4 regions of the Neorhizobium puerariae genome follow, and region 4 is predicted to be linked to each of the others. Evidence: predicted binding sites of a transcription regulator. Region 4 holds the regulator's gene; each other region holds the start of a gene.
The links. The regulator PhoB, encoded in region 4, activates phosphate uptake and scavenging genes when phosphate is short. The targets are predictions, from matches to a motif close to TGTCATNNANCTGTCAT.
Positions count from the first base shown of each region.

Region 1: the regulator PhoB is predicted to act here: its motif matches at 3,780-3,796, upstream of ugpB (sn-glycerol-3-phosphate ABC transporter substrate-binding protein UgpB).
Region 2: the regulator PhoB is predicted to act here: its motif matches at 5,549-5,565, upstream of ACFFP0_RS22175 (DUF1045 domain-containing protein).
Region 3: the regulator PhoB is predicted to act here: its motif matches at 6,067-6,083, upstream of ACFFP0_RS27470 (UDP-2,3-diacylglucosamine diphosphatase).

Region 1 covers NZ_JBHMAA010000015.1:37,161-44,892, reverse strand. Annotated here, with positions in the region: gene ugpC (sn-glycerol-3-phosphate ABC transporter ATP-binding protein UgpC) at 1-562, opposite strand, end outside; gene ugpE (sn-glycerol-3-phosphate ABC transporter permease UgpE) at 565-1,413, opposite strand; gene ugpA (sn-glycerol-3-phosphate ABC transporter permease UgpA) at 1,424-2,308, opposite strand; gene ugpB (sn-glycerol-3-phosphate ABC transporter substrate-binding protein UgpB) at 2,376-3,704, opposite strand; gene ACFFP0_RS13445 (YraN family protein) at 3,829-4,212, opposite strand; gene rsmI (16S rRNA (cytidine(1402)-2'-O)-methyltransferase) at 4,196-5,110, opposite strand; gene dnaN (DNA polymerase III subunit beta) at 5,367-6,485, shown strand; gene pmtA (phospholipid N-methyltransferase PmtA) at 6,606-7,199, shown strand; gene ACFFP0_RS13425 (histidine phosphatase family protein) at 7,202-7,732, shown strand, end outside.
Region 2 covers NZ_JBHMAA010000025.1:31,541-39,272, reverse strand. Annotated here, with positions in the region: gene phnL (phosphonate C-P lyase system protein PhnL) at 1-357, shown strand, start outside; gene ACFFP0_RS22200 (DapH/DapD/GlmU-related protein) at 354-971, shown strand; gene phnC (phosphonate ABC transporter ATP-binding protein) at 1,087-1,935, shown strand; gene phnD (phosphonate ABC transporter substrate-binding protein) at 2,003-2,914, shown strand; gene phnE (phosphonate ABC transporter, permease protein PhnE) at 3,155-4,135, shown strand; gene phnE (phosphonate ABC transporter, permease protein PhnE) at 4,135-5,484, shown strand; gene ACFFP0_RS22175 (DUF1045 domain-containing protein) at 5,651-6,364, shown strand; gene ACFFP0_RS22170 (alpha-D-ribose 1-methylphosphonate 5-triphosphate diphosphatase) at 6,361-7,500, shown strand; gene phnN (phosphonate metabolism protein/1,5-bisphosphokinase (PRPP-forming) PhnN) at 7,497-7,732, shown strand, end outside.
Region 3 covers NZ_JBHMAA010000036.1:40,790-48,521, forward strand. Annotated here, with positions in the region: gene ACFFP0_RS27445 (MlaD family protein) at 1-832, opposite strand, end outside; gene ACFFP0_RS27450 (ABC transporter ATP-binding protein) at 841-1,665, opposite strand; gene ACFFP0_RS27455 (ABC transporter permease) at 1,686-2,795, opposite strand; gene dgcA (N-acetyl-D-Glu racemase DgcA) at 2,950-3,933, shown strand; gene ACFFP0_RS27465 (MFS transporter) at 3,885-5,096, opposite strand; gene ACFFP0_RS27470 (UDP-2,3-diacylglucosamine diphosphatase) at 5,202-6,017, opposite strand; gene ACFFP0_RS27475 (NADP-dependent malic enzyme) at 6,237-7,732, shown strand, end outside.
Region 4 covers NZ_JBHMAA010000015.1:196,179-203,910, reverse strand. Annotated here, with positions in the region: gene ACFFP0_RS14255 (aspartate aminotransferase family protein) at 1-810, opposite strand, end outside; gene ACFFP0_RS14250 (GcrA family cell cycle regulator) at 1,217-1,750, shown strand; gene ACFFP0_RS14245 (PACE efflux transporter) at 1,953-2,390, shown strand; gene ACFFP0_RS14240 (NAD(P)H-dependent oxidoreductase) at 2,403-3,056, opposite strand; gene phoB (phosphate regulon transcriptional regulator PhoB) at 3,277-3,960, opposite strand; gene phoU (phosphate signaling complex protein PhoU) at 3,986-4,699, opposite strand; gene pstB (phosphate ABC transporter ATP-binding protein PstB) at 4,744-5,559, opposite strand; gene pstA (phosphate ABC transporter permease PstA) at 5,572-6,891, opposite strand; gene pstC (phosphate ABC transporter permease subunit PstC) at 6,888-7,732, opposite strand, start outside.

The DNA.
Region 1 (7,732 bases), 160 kb from region 4:
ACGTGGTGCCGAGGCGGCGCTGCAAGCGCTTGATCTCGCCGCGCATGGAGACGCGCAGCTTGGCGTCGAGGTTCGAAAGCGGCTCGTCAAAGAGGAAGGCGGCCGGCTTGCGGACGATGGCGCGGCCCATGGCGACACGCTGACGCTGGCCGCCGGAAAGCGCGCGCGGCTTGCGCTCCAGATACTGGGTGATTTCCAGCATGCGGGCGGCCTCGGCGACGCGGGCGTCGATCTCGGCCTTCGGCGTGCCGCGGTTCTTCAGGCCGTAGGCGAGGTTGTTGTAGACCGTCATATGCGGATAAAGCGCATAGTTCTGGAACACCATGGCGATGTCGCGGTCGGCCGGCTCGACATTGTTGACGACCTTGGAGCCGATCTTCACCTCCCCCTCGGAGATGGTCTCCAGCCCGGCGATCATGCGCAGAAGCGTGGACTTGCCGCAGCCGGACGGGCCGACCAGCACGATGAACTCGCCATCGGCGATGTTCAGCCTGATGTCGGAGACGGCGCGCACGCCGCCCGTATAGATCTTACCGACGTTTTCGACATCGATGGAAGCCATTGTTATTTCTCCGTTTCAACCAGGCCTTTGACGAACAGGCGCTGCATGAAGATGATGACCAGAACGGGCGGCAGGCCCGCCAGGATGACGCCGGCCATCACGAGGTTCCACTGGGTATCGCCATCGAGCACTGACGCGAGACGCTTGATGCCCATGACGACGGTGTAATAGTGCGGCTCGGTGGTGATCAGCATCGGCCAAAGATACTGGTTCCAGCCGTAGATGAACATGATGATGAAAAGCGCCGCGATGTTGGTGCGCGACAGCGGCAGAAGGATATCGCGGAAGAACTTCAGCGGTCCTGCGCCATCGACGCGGGCGGCTTCCATCATCTCCTCCGGCACCGTCAGGAAAAACTGGCGGAAGAGGAAGGTGGCGGTCGCCGAGGCGATGACCGGGATCACCAGACCGGAATAGGAATTCAGCATGCCGAGATCGGCAACGACCTTGTAGGTCGGCAGGATGCGGACCTCCACCGGCAGCATGAGGGTCATGAAGATCAGCCAGAAAGCCGGGACCCTGAGCGGAAAGCGGAAATAGACGATCGCAAAGGCCGAAAGGATCGAGATCGCTATCTTCCCGACCGCGATCATGATCGCCATCCAGAGGCTGTTCGCCAGCATTAGCAGGAAAGGCGGGGCGCCGGCGGTGGATTCACCGGAGCCGAGCAGATAGTTGTAGTTGGCCCAGAGCTGGTCGCCGGGCACGAGCGGCACGACGCCGGTGAGGAAGTCCGAAGGACCGCGGGTCGAGGCGATGAAGGCGAGATAGACGGGAAAGACCACCATCGCCACGCCGACGATCAGCACGAAATGGGTGAGAAAATTCAGAAAGGGGCGGTTTTCGACCATCGGCCGCGCCTCAATACTGCACTTTGCGCTCGATCCAGCGGAACTGGACGACCGTCAGCAGGACCACGATGAGCATGAGGATCACCGACTGAGCGGCGGAAGGCCCGAGGTTGAGCCCGATGAAGCCATCGGCATAGACCTTGTAGACCAGGATGTTGGTCGACTGGGACGGACCGCCTGAGGTGGTGGCGTCGACGATCGGGAACGTATCGAACATCGCGTAGGTGATGTTGATGACCGCCAGGAAGAACGTCGTCGGGGACAGAAGCGGAAAGATCACGGTCCAGAAGCGCTTGACCGGACCGGCGCCGTCTATGGCGGCTGCCTCGGTGAGCGACTGCGGCACGGACTGGAGGCCGGCGACGAAGAACAGGAAATTGTAGGAGATCTGTTTCCAGGCGGCGGCGACGATGATCAGCACCATGGCGTCATCGGTGTGAAGACGATGGTTCCAGACATAGCCGAACTGGTCGAGGAAATAGGGAATGATGCCGACGCTGGGGTTGAACATGAACCACCAGAGAAGGCCGGATGCGGCGGGCGCCACGGCGTAGGGCCAGACCAGCAGCGTCGTATAGAACCGCGCCGAACGCAGCACGCGACTGACGGCAACCGCAAACAGCAGCGACAGCCCCATGGAAAGAACCGTCACGCCGAGGGAAAAGACGAAGGTGACGCCCAGCGCGTTCAGGTAGTCCGGGTCCTCGAAGAGACGCACATAGTTCTGGAACCAGATGAACGTGTCCCGAAGGCCGAACGGGTCCTGGCGGAGGAAGGACTGCCAGATCGCCTGGGCGGCGGGCCACACGAAAAAGATGACGGTGATGACGAGCTGCGGCGCCAGCAGGAAATACGGCAGGACGCGGCTATGGAAGACGGTGCGCTTGGTTTGCATGGCGAGGCGTGCCCAAGGAAATGCCCTCCCCGAAGATCGGAGAGGGCTTTGAGAGACAAGGTGACCCTTAGTTCGAATTCGCGGCTTCGAATTCGCGCAGCATGGCGTTGCCCTGCTTGGCGGCATCGTCGAGGGCCTGCTGGCCGCTCTTCTTGCCGGAAAGGACGGCTTCGAACTGCTGGTCGATGATGTCGCGGATCTGGGTCAGGTTGCCGAAACGAAGACCCTTGGAGTTCTCGCTCGGCGTGCCGCGCGTGATCTGCTTGATGGCGATGTCCGAACCCGGGTTCTTCTCATAGTAACCCTGCTTCTGGCCAAGCTCGTAGGCGGCATTGGTGATCGGCAGGTAACCGGTGAACTGGTGCCAGTCGGCCTGGACTTCCGGCTTCGAAAGATAGGTGAAGAACTTGGCGGCGCCCTTGTAGACTTCGGCGTTCTTCTGGCCGTTCAGGACCCAGAGGGTCGCACCGCCGATGATGGAATTCTTCGGCTCCTTGGTGACGGTATCGTCATAGGGAAGCGGAGCGAAACCGACCTTGAAGTTCTTGGCGTTGTTGATAACGCCGGCGCGCGAGGCGGAAGAACCCATGTAGATGGCGCATTGCTGGGCGTAGAACATCGGAGCCGTCTCGGCACCGCCACCCGGGCCGCCGTACTTGAAGACCTTCTGGTCCTGCCACTGCTTCAGGTTATCCCACAACTTGGCCTGGGCCGGGCCATTGAACTTGAATTCGGTCTTCAGGCCGCCGAAACCGTTCTGCAGCGTGCCGTAGGGCAGGTTCTGGATGGCGGAGTAGTTTTCCAGACCAACCCAGGTTGCGGCATAGCTGATGGTGAAGCCACAGGCAGCGGCGCCGGAATCGACGATCTTCTTGCCGAAGGCGGCGACCTCCGCCCAGGTCTTCGGGGCGACTTCCGGATCAAGGCCAGCCTTCTGGAAGACGTCCTTGTTGTAGTACATGATCGGGGTGGAGGAGTTGAAGGGCATCGACAGGATGTTGCCTTCGGTATCCGAATAATAACCGACGACCGGGGCGAGGAAGCCCTTCGGGTCCCACGGTTCCTTGTTGTCGGCCATCAGCTTGTAGACCGGATAGACGGCGCCCTTGGCGGCCATCATCGTGCCGGTGCCGACTTCGAAGACCTGGACGATCGCCGGCTGCTGGCCTGCGCGGAAGGCGGCGATGGCAGCGGTCAGCGTTTCGGGATAGGTGCCCTTGAAGACCGGAACGACCTTGTAGTCGCTCTGGCTCTCGTTGAATTTCTGGGCAATTTCCTCGAGCTTCTTGCCGAGTTCGCCACCCATGGCATGCCACCAGGTAACCTCGGTTGCAGCGAGCGACGAAGTTGCGGACAAGGCAACAGCAATCGCAGCCATCGAAAGCTTCTTGAACATATTGACGTCCTCTCCACCTTTGTTGGGATTGAGGATCGCAATAGGGCGCGGCTGTGACAGCCCCTTTACAGTTTCGTGTCAGATTTATTACACTGCACAGCTATGCAATAATTTCACATCAGTGTCAGAATGCATCCGGGAAATGCCGCGGCAGGCGACCGGGCAGAACGGCCAGGATGTCGTAGCGCCGGGAAAGCCTCGCCGCATCCTTGCGCTTCGAAAGCCAGAGATCGCTTGCCGCACGGATGCGCTTCTGCGTGGCGAAGCCGACCGCGTCGATCGCCTCCTGCTCGCCGATCCTCGCCTTGACCTCGACAAACGCGACGAGATCCCCCTTGCGGGCGATCAGGTCGATCTCGCCGAGTTTCGTCCGGTAGCGGATGGCGAGGATGCGGTATCCCTTCGCCATCAGATAGAACGCGGCGAGATATTCCGAGACATGGCCGCGGCGCTCGGCCTTCCGACGCGCCGCCCTGCGCCCGGGGCCCCCGTCATTTCCCTCCGCCATCCTCGTCCTTCAACTCCAGAAGCCGCTGATAGAGATCCTTGCGGGCAAGGCCCGTAAGCCGGGCAGCCTCGGCCGCCGCCCTGGCGGCCGGCATGGCGGCGGCAAGCTCGCGCAGCAGCACGTCCACCTCCATTTCGCCCGGCGCCCCGTTGGCTTCGGGAGGCGCCACGACCAGCACGATCTCGCCTTTCACCGCGCGATCCTCGCCATAATAGGCGGCAAGCTCCTCCAGCGTATCGCGGCGAAACTCCTCGAAGGTCTTGGTGAGCTCCCGGCAGACGCAGGCACGGCGCTTTCCACCGAGCACCGCGGCGGCGGCGGCCAGCGTCGCGCCGATACGATGCGGCGATTCGAAGAAGATCAGCGTCGCGGGCACTTTCGAAAGCTCCGCCAGCCGGTCCCGCCTTCCCTTGTCCCTCACCGGCAAGAAACCGGCGAAGAGGAAGGCATCGGACGGCATGCCGGAGCCGACGAGCGCCGCCAGCGGCGCGGACGCGCCGGGGATCGGCACCACCCTGTGGCCGGCTTCTATCGCCGCCTGCCCGAGCCGGTAACCCGGATCGGAAACGAGCGGCGTCCCCGCATCCGAGACGAGCGCCACGGACCTGCCCTCGTCGAGCGCCGCGACGAGCTTCGGCCCCGCCTCGCCGGCATTGTGCTCATGATAGGCGAAGGGCCGGTTGACGATGCCGTAGCGGTCGAGCAGCACGCGGGTGACGCGGGTGTCCTCGCAGGCGAGCACGTCGACGCCGGCCAGCGTTTCCAGCGCGCGCAACGTGATGTCGCCGAGATTGCCGATCGGCGTGGCGACCAGATAGAGCGCCGGCTCCACCGGTCTTGCCGGCACGAAGGTGTTGGCGACGCGATAGCCGCGCTGGTTCTTCAGTTCATCGGTCACGGGATGCCACGCGGGATCGGATATTCATGACCCCTTATGATGAAGCCGGCACGCTTCGGCAAGTAAAGCAGGCCGAAGTTTTCTGTGTGCAGCGCGGGTGGCGGAGCCTAAATGCCGCGGCAACATCCTGTTCACCTCTTGCTTTTCGCCGCCGTTGTCTGCCATTTTGCCCGTCCACATCATCCGGCTCATGCAGCCGGCAGAATATCAGGGGTCCGGCCCTGCCGGATCGCCACGGTCGAAAGCGATAGCGTCCATGCGTATTACTCTTGAGCGGTCCAACCTCTTAAAATCGCTGAACCACGTCCATCGCGTGGTCGAGCGGCGGAACACGATCCCGATCCTGTCCAACGTGCTGATGCGCGCCTCGGGCAGCAGCCTGGATCTCAAGGCGACCGACCTCGATCTCGAAATCACCGAATCCGTGCCGGCCATGGTCGAGAACGCGGGCGCCACGACGGTTCCCGCGCATCTGCTTTACGAAATCGTCCGCAAGCTGCCCGACGGTTCGGAAGTGCTGCTCGCCACCACGCCCGACGGCGGATCGATGACCGTCCAGTCCGGCCGGTCGAAATTCTCGCTGCAATGCCTGCCGGAATCGGATTTCCCCGATCTCACCGCCGGCAGCTTCACGCATACCTTCAAGCTGAAGGCGACCGATCTGAAGATGCTGATCGACCGCACCCAGTTCGCGATCTCCACGGAGGAGACCCGCTATTATCTCAACGGCATCTTCTTCCACACGATCAAGGCCGAGGGCGACCTGAAGCTCCGCGCCGTCGCGACGGACGGGCATCGTCTCGCCCGGGCCGATGTCGATGCGCCCTCCGGCTCCGAAGGCATGCCCGGCATCATCATTCCGCGCAAGACCGTCGGCGAATTGCAGAAACTGGTCGACGATCCGGAAGCCGTCGTCACCGTCGAAGTCTCCGATGCCAAGATCCGCCTGACGATCGGCACGATCGTGATGACCTCCAAGCTGATCGACGGCACCTTCCCGGATTACCAGCGCGTCATCCCCACCGGCAACGACAAGGAAATGCGCGTCGATTGCCAAAGCTTCACCAAGGCCGTCGACCGCGTCTCGACCATCTCCTCCGAGCGCGGACGCGCCGTGAAGCTGTCGCTCTCCGACGGCCAGCTCATGCTGACGGTCAACAATCCGGATTCCGGCAGCGCGACCGAAGAGGTCGCCGTGGGCTACGACCACGATCCGATGGAAATCGGCTTCAACGCCAAATACCTGCTCGACATCACCGCGCAGCTTTCCGGAGACGACGCGATCTTCATGCTGGCGGATGCCGGATCGCCGACGCTGGTGCGCGACACGGCGGGGGACGACGCGCTCTACGTGCTGATGCCGATGCGCGTCTGACCATTCGAGGCGGCGGGGTAACCAGCCGCCTTTCTTTCGATCTTTGCCCGTTGCGACATTTTCTCTTGCTTTTGCGGCATGAGCGTCCACATAAGGGTGGAAAAAGGAGAGGATACACCCATGGAATTGCGCCTGAAGGAGCGGCTTGGCCGCAAGTTCGATGAGGAAATCCGGTTCTTCAAGGGCTGGATGGACGGCCCCAAGCGGGTCGGCGCAATCTGCCCCACCTCCTCTGTCACCGCCAAGCGCATGGCAAGCGTCGTCGACACGGCGTCCGGCCTTCCGGTTCTCGAGCTCGGGCCGGGCACGGGCATCATCACCAAGGCTATCCTGAAGCATGGCGTCGCTCCGGACAGGCTCGTTTCCGTCGAATATTCGACCGACTTCTACCAGCATCTGCTGCGCACGTTTCCGGGCGTCAATTTCATCAACGGCGATGCCTTCGATCTCGGCAGGACGCTCGGCGCCTGGAAGGACAAGACCTTCGACAGCGTCGTTTCGGCAATTCCCCTCCTGAGCTTCCCCATGGAGCGCCGCATCGCCCTCATCGAGGACCTGCTCGACCGCATTCCCGCCGGCCGGCCGGTGATGCAGATCACCTATGGCCCGATTTCGCCGGTCATCGCCAATCCCGACCGGTACAGGATCAAGCACTACGACTTCGTCGTACGCAACATCCCGCCGGCACAGCTCTGGCTCTATACCCGCAGCTGATCATGGCTTTCGGGCTCTACATCACCCATCCGCAGGTGCGCATCGACCCGAACGTGCCGGTGCCCCAATGGGGCCTGTCCGAAATCGGCCGGGCGCGCGCCGAACAGTCGGCCCGGTCCGGCTGGGCGAGGCAGCTCGGCAGGATCGTTTCCAGCGGCGAGGTGAAGGCGATCGAAACCGCCGAAATCCTCGCGGCAGCCTCCGGCGTCACAATCGAGATCGCTCACGACACGCATGAGAACGACCGGTCGGCAACCGGCTTCCTGCCGCCGCCGGAGTTCGAAAAGGCGGCCGACTGGTTCTTCGCCCACCCTCAGGAAAGCTTCAAGGGCTGGGAGCGCGCCGTCGATGCCCAGGCGCGCATCATCTCCGCCGTCCACCGCCTCCTTGCCGGTCACGATCCGGAAACGCCCGTCGCCTTCGTGGGCCACGGCGGCGTCGGGACACTGCTGAAATGCCATTTTGCCGGCAAGCCGGTCGCCCGCGACCGGGACCAGCCGCCGGGCGGCGGAAATCTCTTCTGCTTCGGGCTT
Region 2 (7,732 bases), on a different contig from region 4:
GCCGCCCGCGGCTCCGATGCGGCGGAGGCGAAGGACAGGGCCGCCGAACTTCTCTCGAAGCTCAACCTGCCGAAGGAACTGTGGTCGCTGCCGCCCGCCACCTTCTCCGGCGGCGAACAGCAGCGGGTCAACATCGCCCGCGGCTTCATCACCCGCCACCGCATCCTGCTTCTCGATGAACCGACCGCCTCGCTCGACGCCGTGAACCGCCGCGTCGTGGTCGACATGATCGCGGAGAAGAAGCGCGAAGGCGTCGCGCTTCTGGGCATATTCCACGACGAGGAAGTCCGCGAGGCGGTGGCCGACCGCATCCTCGACATCACGCAGTTCTCCCCGCGAAAGGCGGTTGCAGCATGAGCACGAAACTTGGTCTGGAGCCGGCTATCCATCCGAGCGCCAGCGTCACCGGTTCCACTCTCGGCCGGTACACGGAAATCTCCGAGCGCTGCCGCATCGACGAGGCCGAGATCGGCGACTATTCCTACATCATGCAGGACGGATCGATCTGGTGCGCGACAATCGGCAAGTTCGTCAACATGGCGGCTTCCGTGCGCATCAACGCCACCAACCACCCGACCTGGCGAGCGACGCTGCATCACTTCACCTACCGCGCCGCGAACTACTGGGACGACGCCGGGAACGAGGAAAGCTTCTTCGAATGGCGGCGTGACAACCGCGTCGTCATCGGCCATGACGTGTGGATCGGGCATGGCGCGACCGTGCTTCCGGGCGTCACCGTCGGCAACGGCGCGGTGATCGGCGCCGGCGCGGTCGTCTCGAAGGATGTCGCGCCCTATACGATCGTCGGCGGCGTGCCGGCGAAACTCATTCGCGAACGTTTCACGAAAGCGGTCGGCGAGGCGATGGACAGGCTCGCCTGGTGGGACTGGGATCACCTGAAGCTGAGAGCCGCTCTCGAGGATTTCCGGGCACTTTCGGCCGAAGAGTTCCTGTCGCGTCATGCGGCGTAACATAACCGTTACGAACGTCGGCGGATTGTAACAATCCCGACATGAAACCGACATTCAGGCTTCACGAACCGCCGCTAATCGAAACTGTATAACAGGGTTGGACGGACAAGAGAGAATGAAATTCGAGCTGAGGAATGTCACCCGCCGTTTCGGCGACCGCATCGCGGTCAATGCCGTGAACGTCGAGATTCCCCAGGGCCAGATGGTCGGCATCATCGGCCGTTCCGGTGCTGGAAAGTCCACGCTCCTGCGCATGATCAACCGCCTGCAGGAGCCGAGTTCCGGCTCGATCCACTTCGGCGGCGTCGAGGTCTCGGCCCTCAGGGGGGCCGCGTTGCGCAACTGGCAGCGCGACTGCGCCATGATCTTCCAGCAGTTCAACCTCGTCCCGCGCCTCGACGTGATGACCAACGTCCTGCTCGGCCGCCTGAACCACCGTTCGACGGTGATGAGCCTCCTCAAGATCTTCAACCGGGACGAACGCGTCATGGCGATCGCCGCCCTGGAGCGTCTCGGCATCGAGCAGACGGCATTGCAGCCGGCCGGCACGCTTTCGGGTGGCCAGCAGCAGCGCGTCGCGATCGCCCGCGCCCTCGTGCAGGCGCCCAAGATGGTGCTCGCCGACGAGCCGATCGCCTCGCTCGACCCGCTCAATGCCAAGATCGTCATGGATGCGCTTCGCAACATCAACGAGCGCGAAGGCATCACGGTCATCACCAACCTGCATACGCTCGACACCGCCCGCAGCTATTGCGAACGGATCATCGGCATGGCCGGGGGACGCGTCGTCTTCGACGGTCCGCCGCAGGCGCTCGACGCTACGGCCGTGCGCGAGATCTACGGTTCGGACAAGGACGGCGCCGGCATCGACGAATCCATGACGTCGACCAGCCTCGAATCGACGCGCCGCCCGGAAGCCGCGCCCTCCGGCAACGTGATGGCCCAGGCCGCCGTCATGCGCTGACCCGTTGCCGGCCGCCGGAACAACGGCCGGAAGATTGACACCATCCATGTCACCAAAGGAGACTTCCATGTCTGCATTCCGCAAGATCCTGATGGCCACGATCGCCATCGCCTCTCTCGCCGGCAACGCGCTTGCCCAGGACGTCAAGGTCCTGCGCATCGGCCTCGACGGCGGTGAAAACGAAGCCGACCAGGTTCGCCGCACCGAGTGCGTCAAGCCCGGCCTCGTCAAGGCCACCGGCGTTTCCGAAGTCCAGCTCTTCCCGTCGCCGAACTACAACGGCGTCATCCAGGGCCTGCTCGGCGGCACGATCGACCTCGCCGTCATGGGCGCCTCCTCCTACGCCTCGATCTACCTCAAGGACCCGAACGCCGTTACCCCGGTCCTGACCACCAAGCAGGCCGACGGCTCCACCGGCTACTACTCGATCATGGTCGCCCGCAAGGACAGCGGCATCAAGACGCTCGCCGACGCCAAGGGCAAGAAGCTCGGCTTCGCCGATCCGGACTCGACCTCCGGCTACCTCGTGCCGAACGTCTCCCTGCCGAAGGACATCGGCATGCCGGTCAAGCAGTACTTCTCCGAAACCGGTTTCGGCGGCGGCCATGAGAACCTCGTTCTCGGCGTTCTCGACAAGAAGTTCGACGTCGGCACCACCTTCGGTTCCGCCCAGGGCGACTGGGCCCAGGGCTACACCTCCGGCAACCTGCACCAGATGGTCTCCAAGGGCCTGCTCGACATGGACGACGTCGTCGAGGTCTGGAAGTCGCCGCTCATCCCGAACGGTCCGCTGATGGTCTCCAACAAGCTGCCCGCCGACCTCCAGAAGAAGGTCACCGCCTACTTCGCCGAACTGCCGAAGACGGACAAGGCCTGCTTCGAATCCTTCACCGGCGGCGGCTATGTCGACTGGGCCCCGGTCGACCAGAGCTTCTACCAGACGATCATCGATGCCCGTAAGTCGGTCATCGGCGGCTGATCCTTCGGCGGGGGACCTGTCGAAAGCAGATTCCCCGCCAACAAAATCCGGCCCCTGGCCGAAACCGGGGGCTGATTTTGCAACTTCTCCCGCCAAGGGGGAGGTAAACCCACGGCAAGCCGCATCCCCATCTCTCCCCTTGCGGGGAAGCAATTCCGGCATCCAGGCTTCGGCAAAGGGCTCGATATTGCAGGCGAAGGGATCGGCGGCGGCCGCTTTCGTTACAAGGACAGTCCCCGTATGGCGAACGTAGCCGGAGCCGACCATTCGAGCGGGTTGAGCGACAGCTCCCGCACCATACTCGACCACTACCAGGGCCAGGTGCGGACCCGGCGGATCTACACCGTCGCCTCCATCGCGGTCTTCCTCGTCGTGCTCGCGGCGTCGCTTAATTTCGCCAACGACGCCAATTCCGGCAAGTTCTTCGAACGCCTTCCCTATTTCTTCGATTTCCTGAAGCATTTCGTGCCGGACAGCCCATTGGAAATCTTCCGGGCGATGTTCGACCTGCCGTCGCCCTATTCGGACGGCTCGATCAAATACGACTATACCAGCGACCGCATCTGGATCACCGACAGCTTCTATATCCCGAATTTCTTCTACCAGCTCGCGATCACCCTCAATATCGCCATCGTCTCGACCATTCTCGGCGCGAGCGGCGCTTTCCTGCTCTGCTTCTTCGCTTCCACCAACCTCGTCGGCGCCGGCATCGTGCGCTGGGTGGTGCGCCGGATCATGGAGATCATGCGCGCGTTCCCGGAAATCGTCGTCGCAGGGCTTCTCGCGGCGATCCTGTCGATCGGCCCGATCTCGGCGATCATCGCCGTCTGGGTGCACACGACGGGCGCGCTCGGCAAGCTGTTCTTCGAAGTGGTGGAGAATGCCGACATGAAGCCGGACGAAGGATTGCGCGCCGCCGGCGCCAGCTGGCTCGAACGGGTGCGGTTCGCGATCCTGCCGCAGGTGCTTCCGAACTTCGTCTCCTATACGCTGCTGCGCACCGAGATCAACGTGCGCGCCTCCACCATCATCGGCGCGGTCGGCGGCGGCGGCATCGGCGAGGTCTTCAGCCTGTCGATCGGCCGCGACCATGCCGCCAAGACCTATGCGATCATCATCCTGCTCCTGATCACCGTCATCTGCGTCGACCAGTTCTCCGCCTGGCTGCGCCGCCGGCTGATCGGCAGGCAATCCTTCGAATTCGGACGGGGAGCCGCCTGATGTCTTCGGTCCTTGCCGTCAACGCCGCCGAGCGCGAGCGCCTGCTTGCCTCCTATCCGGAAGTCTTCCACCGCAGCTTCGCGCAGCGCTGGGGCCTCGCCGTGGCCGCCGCCGTCGTGCTCGTCTATCTCGCTTTCTGCTTCGTCTTCTTCAACGTCATCCCGACCTTCGTGAACGGCAACTGGGACCGCGCGGCCATCTATCTCCAGGACTGGTATTCCTGGCGCGCCCAGCCGCGCCTGCGCTTCCAGAACGGCCAGGTGGTGCCGCAGTGGACGAGCCGCGCCCAGTATCCGCAAAACGCCACCATCCCCTGGATGACCCCCTCGGCCGACGGCGGCTACACCGTCACCTTCGGCGGCAGTGGCGACCGGCTGGACATTACGCCGAGCCGCGTCGACGTCCATCTGGACGGCAGGCTCTATCCCGTGACGATCACGCCCGAACGGGCGTCGCTGCCGGCCGGCGCACCGGCGCAGATGGAGCAGGACGGCAACAAGGTGAACGTCTATTTCGGCTTCGAGGGCCAGGCCGAGATCCGCAACAGCCAGGTCTACATACAGAGGCGCTTCCTCGGCTGGGCGAATTTCTTCTTCGATACCCAATCCCCCTTCTGGGGCCGCGGCTTCGGCGAGGTCGCCGGCCTGATGTTCTCCGGCGAGCGGCTCGACCCCGCCCGGTCCAACGCCTCGCTCGCGCTCGACAACTTCCTCAACAATGCGAGCTGGCAGCACGCCGATATCCTGTCGAAGCTCATGCAGACGCTGGTCATGGCCTTTGTCGGCACGCTCTTTGCCACGCTGGTCGCATTTCCGCTCGCCTTCGTCGCGGCCCGCAACATCACCCGCAGCCGCGTCGCGAACTGGGGCATGAAGCGCCTCTTCGATTTCCTGCGCTCGATCGACATGCTGATCTGGGCGCTGTTCTTCACCCGCGCCTTCGGACCCGGACCGCTGCCCGGCATCGCGGCCATCTTCTTCACCGACAGCGGGGCGCTGGGCAAAGTCTATGCGGAAGCGCTGGAAAATGTCGACGACAAGCAGCGCGAAGGCGTGAAGTCGGTCGGCGCGGCGCCTGTCATCGTGCAGCGTTATGGCGTCGTTCCGCAGGTCCTGCCGATCTTCATCTCGCAATCGCTCTATTTCTGGGAATCGAATACCCGCTCGGCGACCGTCATCGGCGCCGTCGGCGCCGGCGGTATCGGCCTGAAACTGCTCGAATCGATGAAGACCAATTCCGACTGGGACAAGGTCGCCTACATGGTCCTGCTCATCCTCGGCGTCGTCTTCATCTTCGACAACCTCTCCAACGCGCTGCGTTCGCGCGTCATGGGCAAGAAGAACCACTGACGCCTGTCGCCTGCCACGCACCGGTTTCGGGATAACGGCGCGCATGCGCCGAATAACCGGATTCCATCATCATTCTGTCACGGAAATCTTTTAGCCCGGGGTCCTGTTTCGGGGCGCGGTGGCAGGTTAGTCTGCCACCGGCCTCTCCTGATTCCGGAATCCCGTCTTGCGCTACGCTCTTTATTTTTCGCCCGCTGAACATCATCCGCTGACGAAGGCGGCAACGCATTGGCTCGCCCGCAACGCCTTTGGCGGCGAGACCTTCCCCACGCCAGAGGCCGACGGATTGGCCGGGGACACGATCCGGGAGCTGACCGCCGATCCGCGCCGCTACGGGTTCCATGCAACGCTGAAAGCGCCGTTCGAGCTGCATCCGGACCGCAGCGAAGCCGAGCTGATCGCCGCCTTCGAGCGCTTCGCGTCAGAGACCCCGGCCTTCGATATCTCGAACGCCATCATCGGCCAGATCGGCCGTTTCTTCGCTCTCGTTCCCGACACCGTCTATCCCGAGCTTCAGGATTTCGCCGCCCGCGTCGTCGAGGAATTCGAACCGTTCCGCGCGCCGCTTTCCGAGGCGGATATCGCCCGCCGCAAGCCGGAGGCCCTGAGCGAAGCGCACCGCGCCAACCTCCACCGCTGGGGCTATCCCTATGTCATGGAGGAATTCCGCTTCCACATGACGCTGACCGGCCAGGTGCCGCCCGAACATGCGCCGGCCATGCGCGGGGAACTCGACCGCCGCTTTTCCGCCTTCGCAAATGCGCCGCTCGCGATCGACGGGATCGCACTCTTCGTCGAACAGGAGCGGGGGGCGCCCTTCATCGTTCACCGCTGGCTCCCGCTCGCGCCCGCTTCCGAAAATAGAAAGATCGCATCATGACCGCCGAACTCGTGCTCACCAACGCCCGCATCGTGCTGGAGGACAGCGTGATCCACGGCTCCGTCCAGATCCGCGACGGCGGGATCGCCGACGTTTCCGAAGGCAGTGTCCGCGTCGGCGAGGATTTTGACGGCGATTACCTGGTCCCCGGCCTGGTCGAGCTGCATACCGACCACCTGGAGCAGCACTATTCGCCGCGCCCCGGCGTGCGCTGGAACACCACGGCTGCCATCCAGGCCCATGACGCGCAGGTGGCGACCTCGGGGATCACCACGGTTTTCGACTGCCTGCGCATGGGCGCGGACGAGGACGGCGGTTTCGCCAGGGGCGAGATGCGCGAGATGGCCGACGCCATCCAGGCCGCCAGCCGCGACGGACGGCTGCGTTCCGAACATTTCATCCACCTGCGCTGCGAAGTCTCGGCCGACAATGTCATGGAGCATTTCGTCGATTTCGAGAACGATCCCCATGTCAAGCTCGTGTCGCTGATGGACCATGCCCCCGGCCAGCGCCAGTTCCAGACGATGGGCCAGTATACGCTCTACTACCAGAAGAAGCGCGGGCTCAGCGACGAGGCTTTCGCCGCTTTCGTGGCCAAGCGGCAAGCGGAATCGGCCCGCAACTCCACTCCGCACCGCATCGCGATCTCGCAGGTCTGCGCCGACCGGCGCATCACGGTCGCGAGCCATGACGACGCGACGCTCGCCCATGTGGACGAGGCGATCGAAAACGGCGTCCGGCTGGCGGAATTCCCGACCAGCTTCGATGCCGCCAGGGCTTCGCACGAAGCAGGCATGAGCGTGCTGATGGGCGCGCCGAACGTCGTGCGCGGACTGTCGCATTCCGGCAATATCGCCGCCCGCGACCTCGCCGAGCGCGGCGTACTCGATGTCCTCTCTTCCGATTACGTGCCGCTCAGCCTCCTGCATGCGCCTTTCGTGCTGGCGGACGAGGTGGAAGGCATCTCCCTGCCTAAGGCGCTCGCCATGGTGACCGCGACGCCGGCCCGCACGGTCGGCCTCGACGATCGCGGCCGAATCGATACCGGGCTGCGTGCCGATCTCGTGCGCGTGCACCGCGAACACGGCGTTCCGGTCGCCCGCGCGGTCTGGCGCAACGGCCGGCGGGTGGCATGATGGACAACCGACCGACAGGGGCGGAGACCGGTTCGGGCGGCTGCATGGTCGCCGTCGTCGGGCCGAGCGGCGCCGGCAAGGACACGCTGATGGCCTATGCCGCCCGGTTTTTCGAAGGGCGTGACGACGTCGTCTTCGCGCGGCGGATCATCACCCGTGACGCCGCAGCCGGCGGCGAGGACCATGAAGGCGTGTCGGAGGCCGAATTTCAGGCCCTCGAAAAAGCCGGGCG
Region 3 (7,732 bases), on a different contig from region 4:
CGTCGGTTCCCGCCTGCTGGAAGCTGGCGGCGGCGTCCTTCACATTCGCCACCAGATCCCCGAAATTGTCTGAGGCGTTGGCGATATTGCGGGTGGCGCGCTCCGTGTTGGAAACGACGGCATTGATCTTTTCCGCGTCGATCGCGCTCACCAGCCGTTCGGCGGCCTCAAGCGTCGAGTTCAACGTTCCCGACACCCGGTCGATGGTGACCGAAAGCGTCGAGAGGCTGTTGAGGAACTTGTCGATACTGTCCGAATTCTGGGCGAGCGAGGACGTGAACGTCTCCACGTTGCGGATCGTCTGGGTGAGCGGCCCGCGCGCATCCGCCACGAACCCCTGGATATCCCCGATCGCCTGGTCCGCGCGCTGCAGGATCTTGTCGGCGGTCGCAAGCAGGTTCGTCACGCTCGACTGTTCGGCGATCAGTACGGCCGGCCGGCCGTTTTCCAGCGCCTTCTGGAGGATGTTCTCCTCCCCCTTGGCGCCGCCGGAAAGCTCGATATAGGCGGCGCCCGTCAGGCCCTGCACCTCAAGCCTCGCCTGGGTGGACTGATAGACCGGCGCGTCGGCCCTCACTTCCGTGAACGCGATCGAATAACGCGGGTCATCCGGGTCGATGCTGAGGCCGCGCACGGAACCCACCGCAATGCCGTTGAAGCGCACCGGAGACCCGATGGACAGGCCGTTCGCGGAGCCCGGAATGCGGATCGCCAGTTCGGCCGTCGGCCCGCCGCGGCCGGACTGGGCCATCCAGTAGACAAAGCCGAAGGCGGCTGCGATCACCAGCAGCGTGAAGAATCCGACAAGGGCGTAGTTGGCTCTGGTTTCCATGGATTACGTCACTTCTCTACTTCTGCAGCCGGCTGCTTTTCATGAATTACGACCGACCGCGCCCGCTTGCCTCGGAAATAGGACTGAACCCATGGATCGTCGCAGGCAAACATATCCTCAAGCGTACCTTCCACCAATACCCGTTTCTGGCCAAGCACAGCAATACGGTCGCAAACCGAAAAAAGGCTGTCGAGATCATGTGTTACCATGTAGACCGTGAGGCCCAGCGTATCGCGCAGCTTGGCAATCAGCGCGTCGAAATCGGCCGCTCCGATCGGGTCGAGACCGGAGGTCGGCTCATCGAGAAAAACCAGGGCCGGGTCGAGCGCCAGAGCGCGCGCGAGCGCAGCGCGCTTGATCATGCCGCCCGAAAGTTCCGACGGATACTTGTCGGCCGCATCCGGCGGCAGGCCGACCATCTCGACCTTCAGATAGGCGAGCTCATCCATCAGTTCCTGCGGCAGGTCGAGATATTCGCGCATCGGCAGTTGGATGTTCTCCTTCACCGTCAGCGCCGAAAAGAGCGCGCCGTGCTGAAAGAGGACGCCGAGTTGCATATCCACCATCATGCGCCCGTCTTCCGTGGCGTTGTCGTAGTCGACGCCCAGGATTTCGATCGTGCCGGACCGGTGCGGCAGCAGGCCGAGCACAGTCCGCATCAGCACGGATTTGCCGGTGCCGGAAGCCCCGACGAAACCGAGGATCTCGCCCCGGTAAACGTCGAGATCGAGCTTTTCGAGCACCAGCTTGTCGCCGAAGCCGACGGTCACGTCGCGCACCGACAGCACGATCTTCCGACCGTCCGGCTGATCCTTCGCATCGTTCAGAGGCATTTCTTCCAAGCCGCTCTCCATCAGAAATCGATCGCGGAATAGAAGATGGCGAAAAGCGCATCCATGAGGATGACGGCGAAGATCGCTTTCACCACCGACGTGGTGACATGCTGGCCGAGCGATTCGGCGCTGCCACCCACCTTCATGCCTTCGACGGCTGCGACGATGCCGATCGCCAGGGCCATGAACGGCGCCTTGATCATGCCGGAAGCCACCGACGTGTGGTCGATCGCCTCGTGCAGGCGCGACAGATAGGTATCGAACGTGATGCCGGAATAGGCCCAGGCCACGACAGCCGCCCCGACGAGGGCTGCGAAATTGGCAATGATCGTGAGAAGCGGCAAAGCCACCGTCAGCGCCACCAGCCGGGGAAAGATCAGCACCCCGACCGGATTGAGGCCGATGACGGTCAGCGCGTCGATCTCCTCGCGCATCTTCATCGAACCGATCTCGGCGGTGATCGCGCTTCCCGAACGGCCGGCGATCATGATCGCGGTCAGCAGCACGCCGATCTCACGCAATTGCAGGATGCCGACGAGGTCGACCACGAAGATTTCCGCGCCGAAATAGCGGAGCTGGAAGGCGCCCTGCTGGGCAATGATCGCACCGATCAGAAACGACATCAGCACGATGATCGGCACGGCGCGCACGCCCATGCGGTCGATATGGGTGACGACCGAGGCGGGCGACACGCCGGCGCCACGGCCGAGCTTCATCTGCGCGCCGCGAACCGCGGAGCCGAGAATGTGCATGGCGGCGTAGAAATCGCCGCCGAGACCGACCATGGCTTCTCCGGTCGGTGAAAAAAGGCGTTCGAACAACGTGCCTTTCTTGCTCCCGTCGGCCGGGGGGACCGGCGCTTTTTCCGGCAATACGCCGATCAGTTCCTGGATGGGGCCTTCGCCGCCGACCAGCACGGCCTCGCGGCCCTGTTCGCCCTTGGCCGTCAGAAGCCGGCGGACCAGCCATGCGCCGGCCGTGTCGATTCCGGCAATGCCGCTCAGGTCGATCTCCAGCCTGCCCTGCCCGCCGGCCTTTTCAAGCTTTTCGATATCCTTCAGGATTCCGGAAATCGTGGTGCCTCGCCAGTCGCCGCTCAGCGCATACCGTTCGCCGCCGCCGCCCATCATCTCCTCCGCTCTGATTTCGGCTGCCTTCGACGTCACGGCTGTCTTTCACGCTTGCAGGTCATGTGGAGTTCCAACGCCATGCGATTGATCGCATTTGCGAGACGCGCAATATAGCCGCCTCATAAGGATTTGCCACAACGGGACGCGTAAAACCATGGGCCGTCACCTCGAAGCCACAATCGAAACCTTCCCGATCGCCGGCAAGTTCACGATTTCACGCGGCTCCAAGACGCAAGCCGAGGTCATCACCTGCACGATCCACGAAGGCGGCGTCTCCGGGCGCGGCGAATGCGTTCCCTACAAGCGTTATGGCGAAAGCATGGAAGGGGTGATGGCGGATATACGATCGGTCGCCGACGCGATTCGCGACGGTTTGACGCGGGAAGAACTGCAGTCCCGGATGCAGCCGGGAGCGGCACGCAATGCGGTCGATTGCGCCCTCTGGGACCTTGACGCCAAACGGACAGGCAGGCGAGTCGCCGACGTGATCGGCGCGTCGCATACCAAACCGTTCGTCACGGCATTCACTCTGTCGCTCGGCGAACCGGAAGCCATGGCCGCCGAGGCCCGGAAGAACGCGGCGCGCCCGCTTCTCAAGATCAAACTCGGAACGGACAACGACGAGGCCCGGCTTCGCGCCGTCCGCGAGGCCGCGCCGGATTCGCGCATCATCGTCGATGCGAACGAGGGATGGACCGAGGACAACCTTGCCCATCATATGGCAATCGCTGCGGAAACCGGCGTATCGCTGATCGAACAGCCGCTGCCCGCCGGCAAGGACGGCGCGCTCTCGGGAATCCGCCGGCTGGTCTCCGTTTGCGCCGATGAGAGCGTGCATGCCACCAAGGACCTGCAAAACCTTCGGGACTGCTACGACGCCGTCAATATCAAGCTCGACAAGACCGGCGGCCTGACCGAGGCGCTCGCCATGAAGGCGGAGGCGCAGCGGCTCGGGTTCGCGGTGATGATCGGCTGCATGGTCGGCTCATCGCTCGCCATGGCGCCGGCCGTCCTGCTCGCCCAGGACGCCGACTATGCCGATCTCGACGGGCCGCTTCTGCTGGCCCGCGACCGCCCCGGCGGGCTCCTTTACGAAGGCTCGCTCGTCCACCCGCCGGAAGCCGGTCTCTGGGGCTGAAGCTGAAGCCTTGCCGCAAGCGCGATGATCGCAAGACCGGTCAGCGCAAGAACCGACATCGCGAGATAGCTCATCAGCCCGAATTGCCGATACAGCACGCCGGAGAGCAGGGTCGAAAGCGCCAGGAACAGGCCGTTGTAGAAGACATAGGCGCCCTGCATCGAGGACTCCTGGTCCTCGCGCACGGATTCCACCAGCCTGTGCTGCAGACCGATATGCACGAAGGCGAAACTGAAAGCATGCATGGCCTGTAGAACCACATAGCCCCAGAAGCCGAGCGGCATCGGAAACAGCGCCCAGCGGAGAACCGAAACCGCGCAGCCGATCCGCATCAGCGTCCAGGGCGCAATACGGCTCGCCAGCCAGCCGGTGGCAAAGAAGACCAGAATTTCCGAAACGACCGCGGCACTCCAGAGGATGCCGGTCGAGCCGCTCGAAAGCCCGATCTGCTGCCACTGGATGGTGCCGAACGCATACAGCATGCCATGGCTCGACTGGGCCACCGAGGCGCCGATCATCAGGACGTGCAGATCGAGCCGCTTCAGAGAACTCGGCTGCAGCGTCTTTTCGGTCCCCGGGCGCACCGCCGCCCGCCCCAGTCTTGGCGCCGCGAAGGCAGCCGCGACCGTCAGCAGGAAACCGGCCGCCATGGTCAACGGAACGACATGAAAGCCCCAGATGCCGAGCAGTTCGCCGGCGACGAGCGTCACCGCCACGAAGCCGATGGAACCCCAGACACGCATCGATCCGTATGGAAAGCCCCAGCGGCGCACGCCGGTCACCGCAATCGATTCGACGATCGGCGCATAAGGGGCGAAGACCGCCGACTGGATGCCGATAACCAGCAGAACGGACCAGAAGTCGCGGGTGAGAACCATGGCCAGGGCCGTCAGCAGCGAAAACGCGCCGGACCAGGCAAGTATCAGGGTCCGCTCGTTCAGGCGGTCGGCAAAAAAGCCGGCGACAGGCGCTGCGAGAACGCGCAGCAGGAGCTGCATCGCCAGGACGATGCCGATCTCGTATTCCGTAAAGGCAAGCCCGGCGAGCCAGACGGGCAGATAGGGCAGAATGACGCCATTCACCCCTAGCGGCGCTCCGTAGGCAAGGGCGCAGCGCAACTGAAAGAACGGAGACGCGCCAGGCGTCTTATTTGCGGGAATCACGATTTCACGGGTAGGTTGCTGAAACTGTCAGCTTACCTAACACAGCCTCCCGGCCCTGCCTATGGCAAGAAATGGCAGTCCGGTACGCTTTCCGCAGCAGCCGCCTCAGGCTGCCTGCATGTCCTCGACGGACTGCGGCTTCGGCAGCGCCTTGATCTCGGCGGTCGTACCGATCTGCTGCCAGGAGATCATTTCGAGCGTTCCGTCGTGGTTCTCGGCAATCGCCGTGCAGCTCTCCACCCAGTCGCCCGTATTGACGTAGTGGATGCCTTCGATGTCCTCCATCACCGCGTGATGGATATGGCCGCAGATGACGCCGTCGACGTTGTTGCGGCGGGCCTCGTCGGCCACGACGCGCTGGAACTCGCCGATGAAGTTGACTGCGTGCTTGACCTGCAGCTTCGCCCAGGCGGAGAAGGACCAGTATGGCATGCCGAGACGGCGGCGGATCGCCGCCAGACCGATATTGATGACGATCGCCGCGTCATAGGCCCAGTCGCCGAGATAGGCGAGCAATCGGGCATTGCGCACCACGACGTCGAATTCGTCGCCATGGAGGATCAGGTATTTCTTGCCGTCGGCCATTTCGTAGATTGCACGTTCCGCCACCTCGATGCCGCCGAAATGGGTGCCCGGGAAGGAGCGCAGGAATTCGTCGTGATTGCCGGGGATGTAGACGATGCGGGTGCCCTTGCGCGCCTTGCGCAGAAGCTTCTGCACCACATCATTGCAGCCCTGCGGCCAGTACCAGTTCCGCTTCAGGCGCCAGCCGTCGATGATATCGCCGACCAGGAAGATCGTATCGGCTTCATGATAACGCAGGAAGTCGATCAGGAAATCCGTTCGGGCGGCCTTGGAACCCAGATGCACGTCCGAAATGAAGAGCGTTCTGAAATGCCTTGTATCCACTTGACCGGTCACGAAGTCATCCTTTCGCCGCCGCTTTTGGGATTTTCAAAATCAGACTCGTGTTTCAGGATGATGACAGGGCACTGGAAAAGCCCGCCCCGGCGCCGCTTCCGCAGCGTTCCGATTTCTGCCGCGGGCGCAAATTAGCTGCTGTCGCGCCCGGCCGATTGATGTATGGAGAACACTCCGCCTTTGGCCCATCAAGACACAAAAGACACGCCAGGAGACATCATGAACGCGCAGGACAAACCGAAACCGCAGACCCTGCCGGTCAGCGGCGATCTCGACGAGCAGGCGCTGTTCTTCCACCGCTATCCCCGGCCCGGCAAGCTGGAGATCCAGGCGACCAAGCCGCTCGGCAACCAGCGCGACCTGGCGCTCGCCTATTCGCCGGGCGTCGCGGCTCCCTGCCTCGCCATCCGCGACAATCCGGATGCGGCCGCCGACTTCACGGCCCGCTCCAATCTCGTCGCCGTCATCTCCAACGGCACGGCGGTGCTCGGCCTCGGCAATATCGGGCCGCTCGCCTCCAAGCCGGTCATGGAAGGCAAGGCCGTCCTCTTCAAGAAATTCGCCGGTATCGACGTCTTCGACATCGAGATCGACGCCGAAACGATCGAAGCCATGGTCTCGACCGTCTCGGCGCTCGAACCGACCTTCGGCGGGATCAACCTCGAAGATATCAAGGCGCCGGAATGTTTCGAGGTCGAGCGCCGCCTGCGCGCCAAGATGAACATCCCGGTCTTTCACGACGACCAGCATGGCACGGCGATCATCGTCGCCGCCGCGATCCTGAACGGGCTGGAGCTTGCGGGCAAGAACATCGCCGATGTGAAGATCGTCACGTCCGGCGCCGGCGCCGCCGCGCTCGCCTGCCTGCATCTCCTCGTCTCGCTCGGCGCGAAGAAGGAGAATATCTGGGTCCACGACATCGAAGGCCTCGTCTATGACGGCCGGAACACGTTGATGGACGAGTGGAAGGAAATCTACGCCCAGAAGACCGACAAGCGCGTGCTGGCCGACAGCATCGACGATGCCGACGTCTTCCTCGGCCTCTCGGCCGCCGGCGTGCTGAAGCCCGAACTGCTGGCCCGCATGGCGCCGAAACCGCTCATCATGGCGCTTGCCAACCCGACGCCGGAAATCATGCCGGAGCTGGCCCGCGCCGCCCGCCCGGACGCGATGATCTGCACCGGACGCTCGGACTTCCCGAACCAGGTCAACAACGTCCTGTGTTTCCCCTACATCTTCCGCGGCGCGCTCGATTGCGGCGCCCGGACGATCAACGAGGACATGAAGATGGCGGCGGTCAAGGCGATCGCAGCCCTTGCCCGCGAGGAAGTCTCGGATGTGGCGGCAAAAGCCTATTCCGGCGACACGCCCGTCTTCGGCCCGGACTACCTCATCCCCTCGCCGTTCGATCCGCGCCTCATCCTGCGCATCGCGCCGGCCGTGGCCAAGGCCGCCGCCGAAAGCGGCGTGGCGGCGCGGCCCATCCAGGATTTCGACGCCTATCTCGACCAGCTGAACCGCTTCGTCTGGCGCTCCGGCTTCATCATGAAGCCGATCTTCACCGCCGCCAAATCGGCCGAGAAGAAGCGGGTCATCTTCGCGGAAGGCGAAGACGAGCGCGTGCTGCGCGCCGCCCAGGTCCTGCTCGAGGAAAAGACCGCAACCCCGATCCTGATCGGCCGCCCCTCCGTCATCGAGGCCCGGCTCAAGCGTTT
Region 4 (7,732 bases):
ATGCGTGCCGGCGGTCATGCCGGAAGCCGCTTCCGCCGTCGCCAGGCAGGCAGCCATCGGGAAACCGCCGCCGATGCCCTTTGCCAGCGCCATGATATCCGGCGCCACACCCGTCCATTCGTAGGCAAACAGCTTGCCGGTGCGGCCGACGCCCGTCTGGACCTCATCGAAGATCAGGAGCAGGCCGTTGTCGTCGCAGAGCTTGCGCAACGCCTGAAGGAACTCCTTCGGAACCGGACGGATGCCGCCCTCGCCCTGAATCGGCTCGATGAGGATCGCCGCCGTCTTCTCGGTGACTGCAGCCTTCAACGCATCGAGATCGCCGAAGGGCACCTGGTCGAAGCCCTCGACCTTCGGGCCGAAACCCTCGAGATATTTCGCCTGGCCGCCGGCGGCGATGGTCGCAAGCGTACGGCCATGGAAGGCACCCTCGAAGGTGACGATATGGTAGCGCTCGGGATGACCCTTCACGTATTGATAACGGCGCGCGGTCTTGATGGCGCATTCCAGCGCCTCGGCGCCGGAATTGGCGAAGAACACCTTATCCGCGAAAGAATTGTCGGCGAGGCGGCGCGACAGGCTCTCCTGCCCGGGCACATCGTAAAGATTGGACGTGTGCCAGACCTTCCCGGCCTGCGTCTTCAGCGCTTCGACGAGGTGCGGATGGGCGTGACCGAGCGAATTGACGGCGATGCCGGCGCCGAAGTCGAGATATCGCTCGCCGCCTTCCGTCACGAGCCATACGCCCTCGCCACGTTCGAAGCGCAGCGGGGCCCGGGCAAAGGTGTCGAAAAGCGCGGCTTCAGCCATGGCGACATCACTCCTCTAGGCAGACAAAAAGGCCGGCCGAACCGGCCGAAAAAATCAAAAATGCCGCCCACTGGGCGGCGCGGGCACTATCGGTGTTTAGCCCTTGAATGTCAACAAACCTCGGCATTTTGCATGAACAAGCCGAGAAACAGGCAGACGCCTGCATCTGTGACAAAAATGACTCTTCCGGACAGCAAGTTGGGGAAAACCACGAAATCGATTCTCACGGATTCCGCCGACTCTTGCCACGGAGTCAGCCTCACACTAGGTTAACCGTCAATTACTAGACTGCATGCGGCGGAACTAGTCACCTCAAACATAGATGTAGTGGGTGCTGAGGAATGATGTCCTCGGCAAAGGTGGAAGGATTCTGCATGCCTGCAACGTTCAAAGGCGGAGAACGGGCATGAACTGGACAGACGAGCGTGTCGAAAAACTCAAGAGGCTGTGGTCGGAAGGCCTGAGCGCCAGCCAGATCGCCGCACAACTGGGCGGTGTGAGCCGCAATGCGGTTATCGGCAAGGTGCATCGCCTCAGCCTGCCCGGCAGGGCGAAGGCCGGCGGCACGGTGGCCACCAACCGGTCGGCGGCCAAGCGCACCACATCCGCGCCCCGGGCTCCGAACTACGCGTCCCGGGTTGCCACCCGGACCGTCGCTCGCGCCGTTGGCGCGACCGTGATGAAGGAAGAGGTCGAAATCGAGCATTTCGAGGAGATGGAATACGTACCCGCCGCCAACGTGGTGGTGCCGATTTCCCGTCGCCTGGCGCTGACCGAACTCACCGAACGCACCTGCAAGTGGCCCGTGGGCGATCCGCTCAAGGACGATTTCCATTTCTGCGGCTGCGAATCTCCGGATTCCTCCCCCTATTGCAGCTACCATGCCCGGCTTGCCTACCAGCCGGTGCACGACCGCCGCAGGACGACCGTACGGGTCTGATCCGGGCTGCCGACAGAACAGGATCGAAAGCGGGCTCCGGCCCGCTTTTTTGTTGGACATGGCTGCCATGCCGGTTTGACCTTGCCTGTCCGCGCCCGAATAGCTATCTCCATATCCGCGAGGACGACCTCCCCCAATCCGGGCAGAAACTCCGGGACGACCCGGAACAGACGAAGAGCTCGCCGGCTCTTGGGGAGTCATCATGCGTACGACACGCGACCGTATCCGCCACGCCATCAGCTTCGAACTGATCGGCCTTGCCATCGTCACACCGCTCGGCTCTTTCGCCTTCGGCATGCCTGCCGCCGATATCGGCGTGGTCGGCCTGGGGTCAGCCACGCTCGCGACCGGCTGGAACTATGTCTACAATCTCGGCTTCGACCACGTCATGCAGCGGATGACAGGCAACACCCGGAAAAGCCCTGCCGTCCGCGTGGCGCACGCGGTTCTGTTCGAACTGGGCCTGCTGATCATTCTCCTGCCGCTGATCGCCTGGTATCTCGGCATCGGCATCCTGCACGCCCTTGCGATGGACCTGTCCTTCGCGCTTTTCTATGTGGTCTACGCCTTCGTCTTCAACTGGGCCTACGACCGGCTTTTCCCGCTGCCGGAATGGCAACAGGAAGCGCAGGCGCACTGACTACCGAATAGATCAGGACTGGCGTTCCCGGATCGCTTCCGCAAAGCGCTCGCGGCCTGGAAGGATGTTCCGCCTGGAGTCCCGCTTCAGGCCGCCGGCCGAGGCTGCAGCCCGCCCGATCTCCCGCATCCAGTGGTCGAGCTTGCGCGCCGCGCCGCCGCGGCGTGTGGCGCCGAGCTTGAAGAAGCGAAGCGGACGAATGCCGCAAAAGCCCAGGACCTGGTATTTCAGGCGCCGCGTGACGGGATCGCCATAGACCCAGCGCAGATACCAGGGCGGGGTGTCCATGGTGATGATGACATCGGCGGAGCGCCCGGTGAGCAGGCGATCCCACAGAAGATCCTCGCGATGATATCTGAACGTGAAGCCCGGCAACAGAAGCCTGTCCAGCAGCCCCTTCACGGCCGCCGGTTCGGCTCCCCACCAGAGCGGGAAACCGAACACCAGATGATCGCAGGCGTCGAGCGCTTCCGCCACCCTTTCGAGATCGGGCTCCCAGGGCTGATCGCCGGCATAACCGCGGTGGAGGACCGGGTCGAACGACAGATCGCGCACGGCAAGACGCGTCACCGAGACAGCGCCTGCCAGCGTTTTTTCGTAGTGGTCCAGAAGAGCCCCGAGAAGCCGCCCCTCATCGGGATGGCCGTCGATGATCAGTACGTTCATGGCTACGCTCCGAGGTTGCCCTGAAAGCAGCCTACGGCATCGGCCCGAAAATCGGAATCGATTTTCGGAAAGCACGATGCGTCGATTCAATAGGGTAGAGCGTCCTTGGTGCGTCCTTTCGGACGCATGGCGCTCTAGGGCCGGGAGCCATTCAAACGCCAGAAGAAATACTCCGCGCCAGACGCGCCACCTGGGCGCGGCCGGCCGCCGACGAAGTCAGTCAGGCTTCCATCGAATATCCCGCGCCGCGAACGGTGCGGATGACATCCTGCATGTTGGAGAAGTTGAGCGCCTTGCGCAGGCGCCCGACATGCACGTCGACAGTGCGTTCGTCGACATAGATATCGTGTCCCCAGACGCCGTCGAGAAGCTGCGAACGCGAGAAGACACGGCCGGGCGAGGCCATCAGGAACTCCAGGAGACGGAATTCCGTCGGGCCGAGGCGGACCTCGCGGCTCTTGCGATGGACGCGATGCGTCTCACGATCGAGCTCGATATCGCCGCAACGCAGGACGCTGGACAATACTTCCGGCCGGGCTCGACGCAGCATCGCCTTGACGCGGGCCATCAGTTCCGGCGTCGAGAAAGGCTTCACGACATAGTCGTCGGCACCCGTGGCAAGGCCGCGAACACGTTCGCTCTCCTCGCCCCGGGCCGTCAGCATGATGATCGGCAGGCGTTCCGTTTCCGGGCGCATGCGCAACCGCCGGCAGAGCTCGATGCCGGAAACGCCGGGCAGCATCCAGTCGAGGATCAACAGGTCCGGCGTGCGCTCCTGAAGCCGGATCTCGGCCTCATCCCCCCGCAGGATTGTCTCCACATCGTAACCTTCGGCTTCGAGATTGTAGCGAAGAAGCACGCTCAGTGCTTCCTCATCCTCCACGACCGCGATTTTTGGCAGCATTCTGGCCTGCTCCGTCAGCATTCCGTCATTCGGTGATCGCGCCGAGCGTATTCGACGTATCGTCCTTCGGACGCTCGCCTTCCGGCTGGGCGCCCGTCGTCATGTAGTAGATCGTCTCGGCGATGTTGGTGGCATGGTCGCCGATACGCTCGATGTTCTTGGCGCAGAACAGGAGGTGCGTGCAGGTGGTGATGTTGCGCGGGTCTTCCATCATGTAGGTGAGGAGTTCGCGGAACAGCGACGTATACATCGCGTCGATTTCCTCGTCGCGGATGCGGATCGCCTCGGCCTTCTCGGCCGAACGGCTGGCATAGACGTCCAGCACTTCCTTGAGCTGCACGAGCGCCAGGTCGGAGAGGTGCTCGATACCGCGGGCGAGCTTGCGCGGAACGCCGGTGCCCTGAACCGCGATGACGCGCTTGGCGGTGTTCTTGCCAAGATCGCCGACGCGCTCCAGGTCGGATGCGATGCGCAGCGTGCCGACGATCTCGCGAAGGTCGGACGCCACCGGCTGGCGGCGGGCGATCGTGACGATCGCCTTGTCCTGGATCTCGCGCTCCGCATGATCCAGGATCACGTCGTCGGAGATGACCTTCTGGGCGAGAGCGGAGTCGGAATTGACCAGCGCCCGCACGGCGTCCGAGCACATCTGCTCCGCAAGGCCGCCCATTTCGGAAATGCGGCGGATCAGGTATTTCAGTTCTTCGTCATAGGCCGACAGAATATGAGTCGATGCCATTTTCTAATCCTCGAAAAGTGAAACCAGGCAGCGCGGACGGCCGATCAGCCGAAGCGGCCCATGATGTAATCCTGGGTGCGCTGGTCATCCGGATTGGTGAACATCTTGTCCGTGTCGTTCTCCTCGACCAGCTGGCCGAGATGGAACATGGCGGTACGCTGCGAAACGCGCGCGGCCTGCTGCATCGAGTGCGTCACGATGACGATCGTGTAGTTGGCGCGCAGCTCGTGAATGAGCTCCTCGACCTTGGCGGTCGCGATCGGGTCGAGCGCCGAGCAGGGTTCGTCCATGAGGATGACCTCCGGCGAAACGGCAACGGCGCGGGCGATGCAGAGACGCTGCTGCTGGCCGCCGGAAAGCCCGGTGCCGGATTCATTCAGGCGATCCTTGACTTCCGTCCAGAGGCCGGCGCGCTGAAGGCTGGCCTCCACGATCTGGTCCATGTCCGACTTGTTCCTGGCGAGGCCGTGGATGCGCGGACCGTAGGCTATATTCTCGTAGATCGACTTCGGGAACGGGTTCGGCTTCTGGAAAACCATGCCGACGCGGGCGCGCAGTTCCACGACGTCGATCTGCGGATCGTAGATATCGTCGGTGTCGAGCGTGATCCGGCCGGTGACGCGGCAGTTGTCGATCGTGTCGTTCATGCGGTTGAGCGTGCGCAGGAAGGTCGACTTGCCGCATCCCGAGGGGCCGATGAGCGCCGTCACGGTGTTTTCGCGAACGTTGAGGTTCACGTCGAAAAGCGCGCGCTTTTCGCCGTAGTAAACCGAAACGTCCTTACCGATCATCTTGTAGGAAACGTCATTCATCTTCTGGTCCAGCGCCTTTTCAACTGCTGCTTCTGACATCATGTTCATCGTCTTACTCCTTTACCAGCGCCGTTCGAAGCGGCGCCGCAAGAGAATTGCGCCAACGTTCATTATGATGAGGAACAGGAGCAGGATGATGATCGCTCCCGAGGTACGCTCGACGAACGCGCGCTCGGCCTCGTTCGCCCACATGTAGATCTGTACCGGCAGCGCCGTCGACGGATCGAGCGGCGTGGTCGGGTAATTCGCCACGAAGGCCACCATGCCGATCAGCAGCAGCGGTGCGGTTTCGCCGAGCGCATGGGCGAGGCCGATGATGGTGCCGGTCAGGATGCCCGGCATGGCAAGCGGCAGGACGTGATGGAAGATCGTCTGCATCTTCGAGGCGCCGAGGCCCAGCGCCGCCGAACGGATCGACGGCGGCACGGCCTTGAGCGCCGCGCGGGTCGCGATGATGATCGTCGGCAGCGTCATGAGGGTCAGCACCATGCCGCCAACGAAGGAGGCCGAACGCGGCAGGCCCATGAAGTTGACGAAGACCGCGAGACCCAGAAGACCGTAGACGATCGAGGGAACGGCCGCGAGGTTGTTGATGTTCACCTCGATCAGGTCGGTGAACTTGTTCTTCGGCGCGAACTCCTCGAGGTAGATGGAGGCCGCGACGCCGATCGGCAGCGACAGGAGCAGCACGATCAGCATCATGTAGAAGGAGCCGATGAGCGCAACGCCGACGCCGGCGGCTTCGGGACGGCTGGATGCGCCGTTGACGAAGATGCCGGTGTTGAAGTGCTTTCCGAGCGCGCCGCTTGTCGCGAGCTGGTTCATCCAGCCGACCTGCTGATCGCTCACCTTGCGGTTCTGCTCCGGAACCGAAAGATCGATCTGCCCCTTGAAGGCGGAATCGAGGTCGCCGGCTGCGAGCAGCGCCACGTTCTGCGTCGTGCCGACCAGCGCCGGATTGGCGACGATCATGTCGCGGAGCTGGGCGCGCACGCCGTCCGACAGCATGCCGTTGACCGCCCGAATCCTGGCGCGGTCGTTGACGTCGACACCCAGCACCTTCGCAAGCGCGTTGCGGGCGATAACCGGGTAGTTGGCGGTGACCAGCTTCTGCGGATCACTGGCGCGTTCGTTCTGCGGATCGATGATCTGTTCGGAGAACTCCACCGGCACGGTGATCATCGTCTGCTGGAACGCGGTATATCCCTTGGAGACGACCGACCACAGAAGGATCAGCAGGAAGATGATGCCGAAGGCGAGCGCGGCAACGCCATAGGCCCGGAAGCGGCGCTCGGCGGCGTAACGGCGCTTGATGCCGATATCCCGACGTCCGGGCCTGGCCTTGGATATGCCTGCGACGGGAGAAACTACATCGGTCATTCGTACTGCTCCCGATATTTGCGCACGATGTAGAGCGCGTAGATGTTGAGGCAAAGCGTGATGGCGAAGAGCGTGATGCCGAGCGCGAAGGCCACCAGGGTCTGCGGCGACGTGAATTCAAGGTCGCCGGTGAGCTGGTTGACGATCTTGACGGTCACGGTGGTCATCGGTTCGAAGGGGTTGAGCTGCATGCGGGCCGCAACGCCGGCAGCGAGCACGACGATCATGGTTTCGCCAACCGCACGGGATGCGGTCATCAGAAGCGCGCCCACGATACCCGGCAGTGCCGCCGGCAGGATGACGCGCTTGATGGTCTCCGAACGGGTGGCGCCAAGGCCGAGCGAACCGTCGCGCAGCGACCGCGGCACCGCCGTGATGATGTCGTCCGACAGCGAGGAGACGTAGGGGATCAGCATGATCCCCATGACGAAACCGGCCGTCAGAACGCTCTGCGCCTGGATGAAGTTGGCGTAGTCGCCCGTCACGAGCCCATTCAGCTGGGAGGAGATATCGCGGAGGAAGGGACCGACCGTCGTCAGGGCGAAGAAGCCGTAGACGATCGTCGGAATGCCCGCCAGCACCTCAAGCAGGGGCTTTGCCGTCGAACGAACCCGCGAAGATGCGTATTCGGACATGTAGATGGCCGCGAAAAGGCCGATCGGCACCGCGAAGAGCATCGCCACGAAGCCGATATAGAGTGTGCCGAGCAGCAGCGGGATCAGACCGAACTGACCTTCCGAACCGCCCGAACCGGCAGCGGCGAAACGCGGGTCCCAGACCGTGCCGAAGAAGAATTCCCAGGCCGGCACATGCGTGAAGAAGCGCGTTGCCTCGGTCAGCA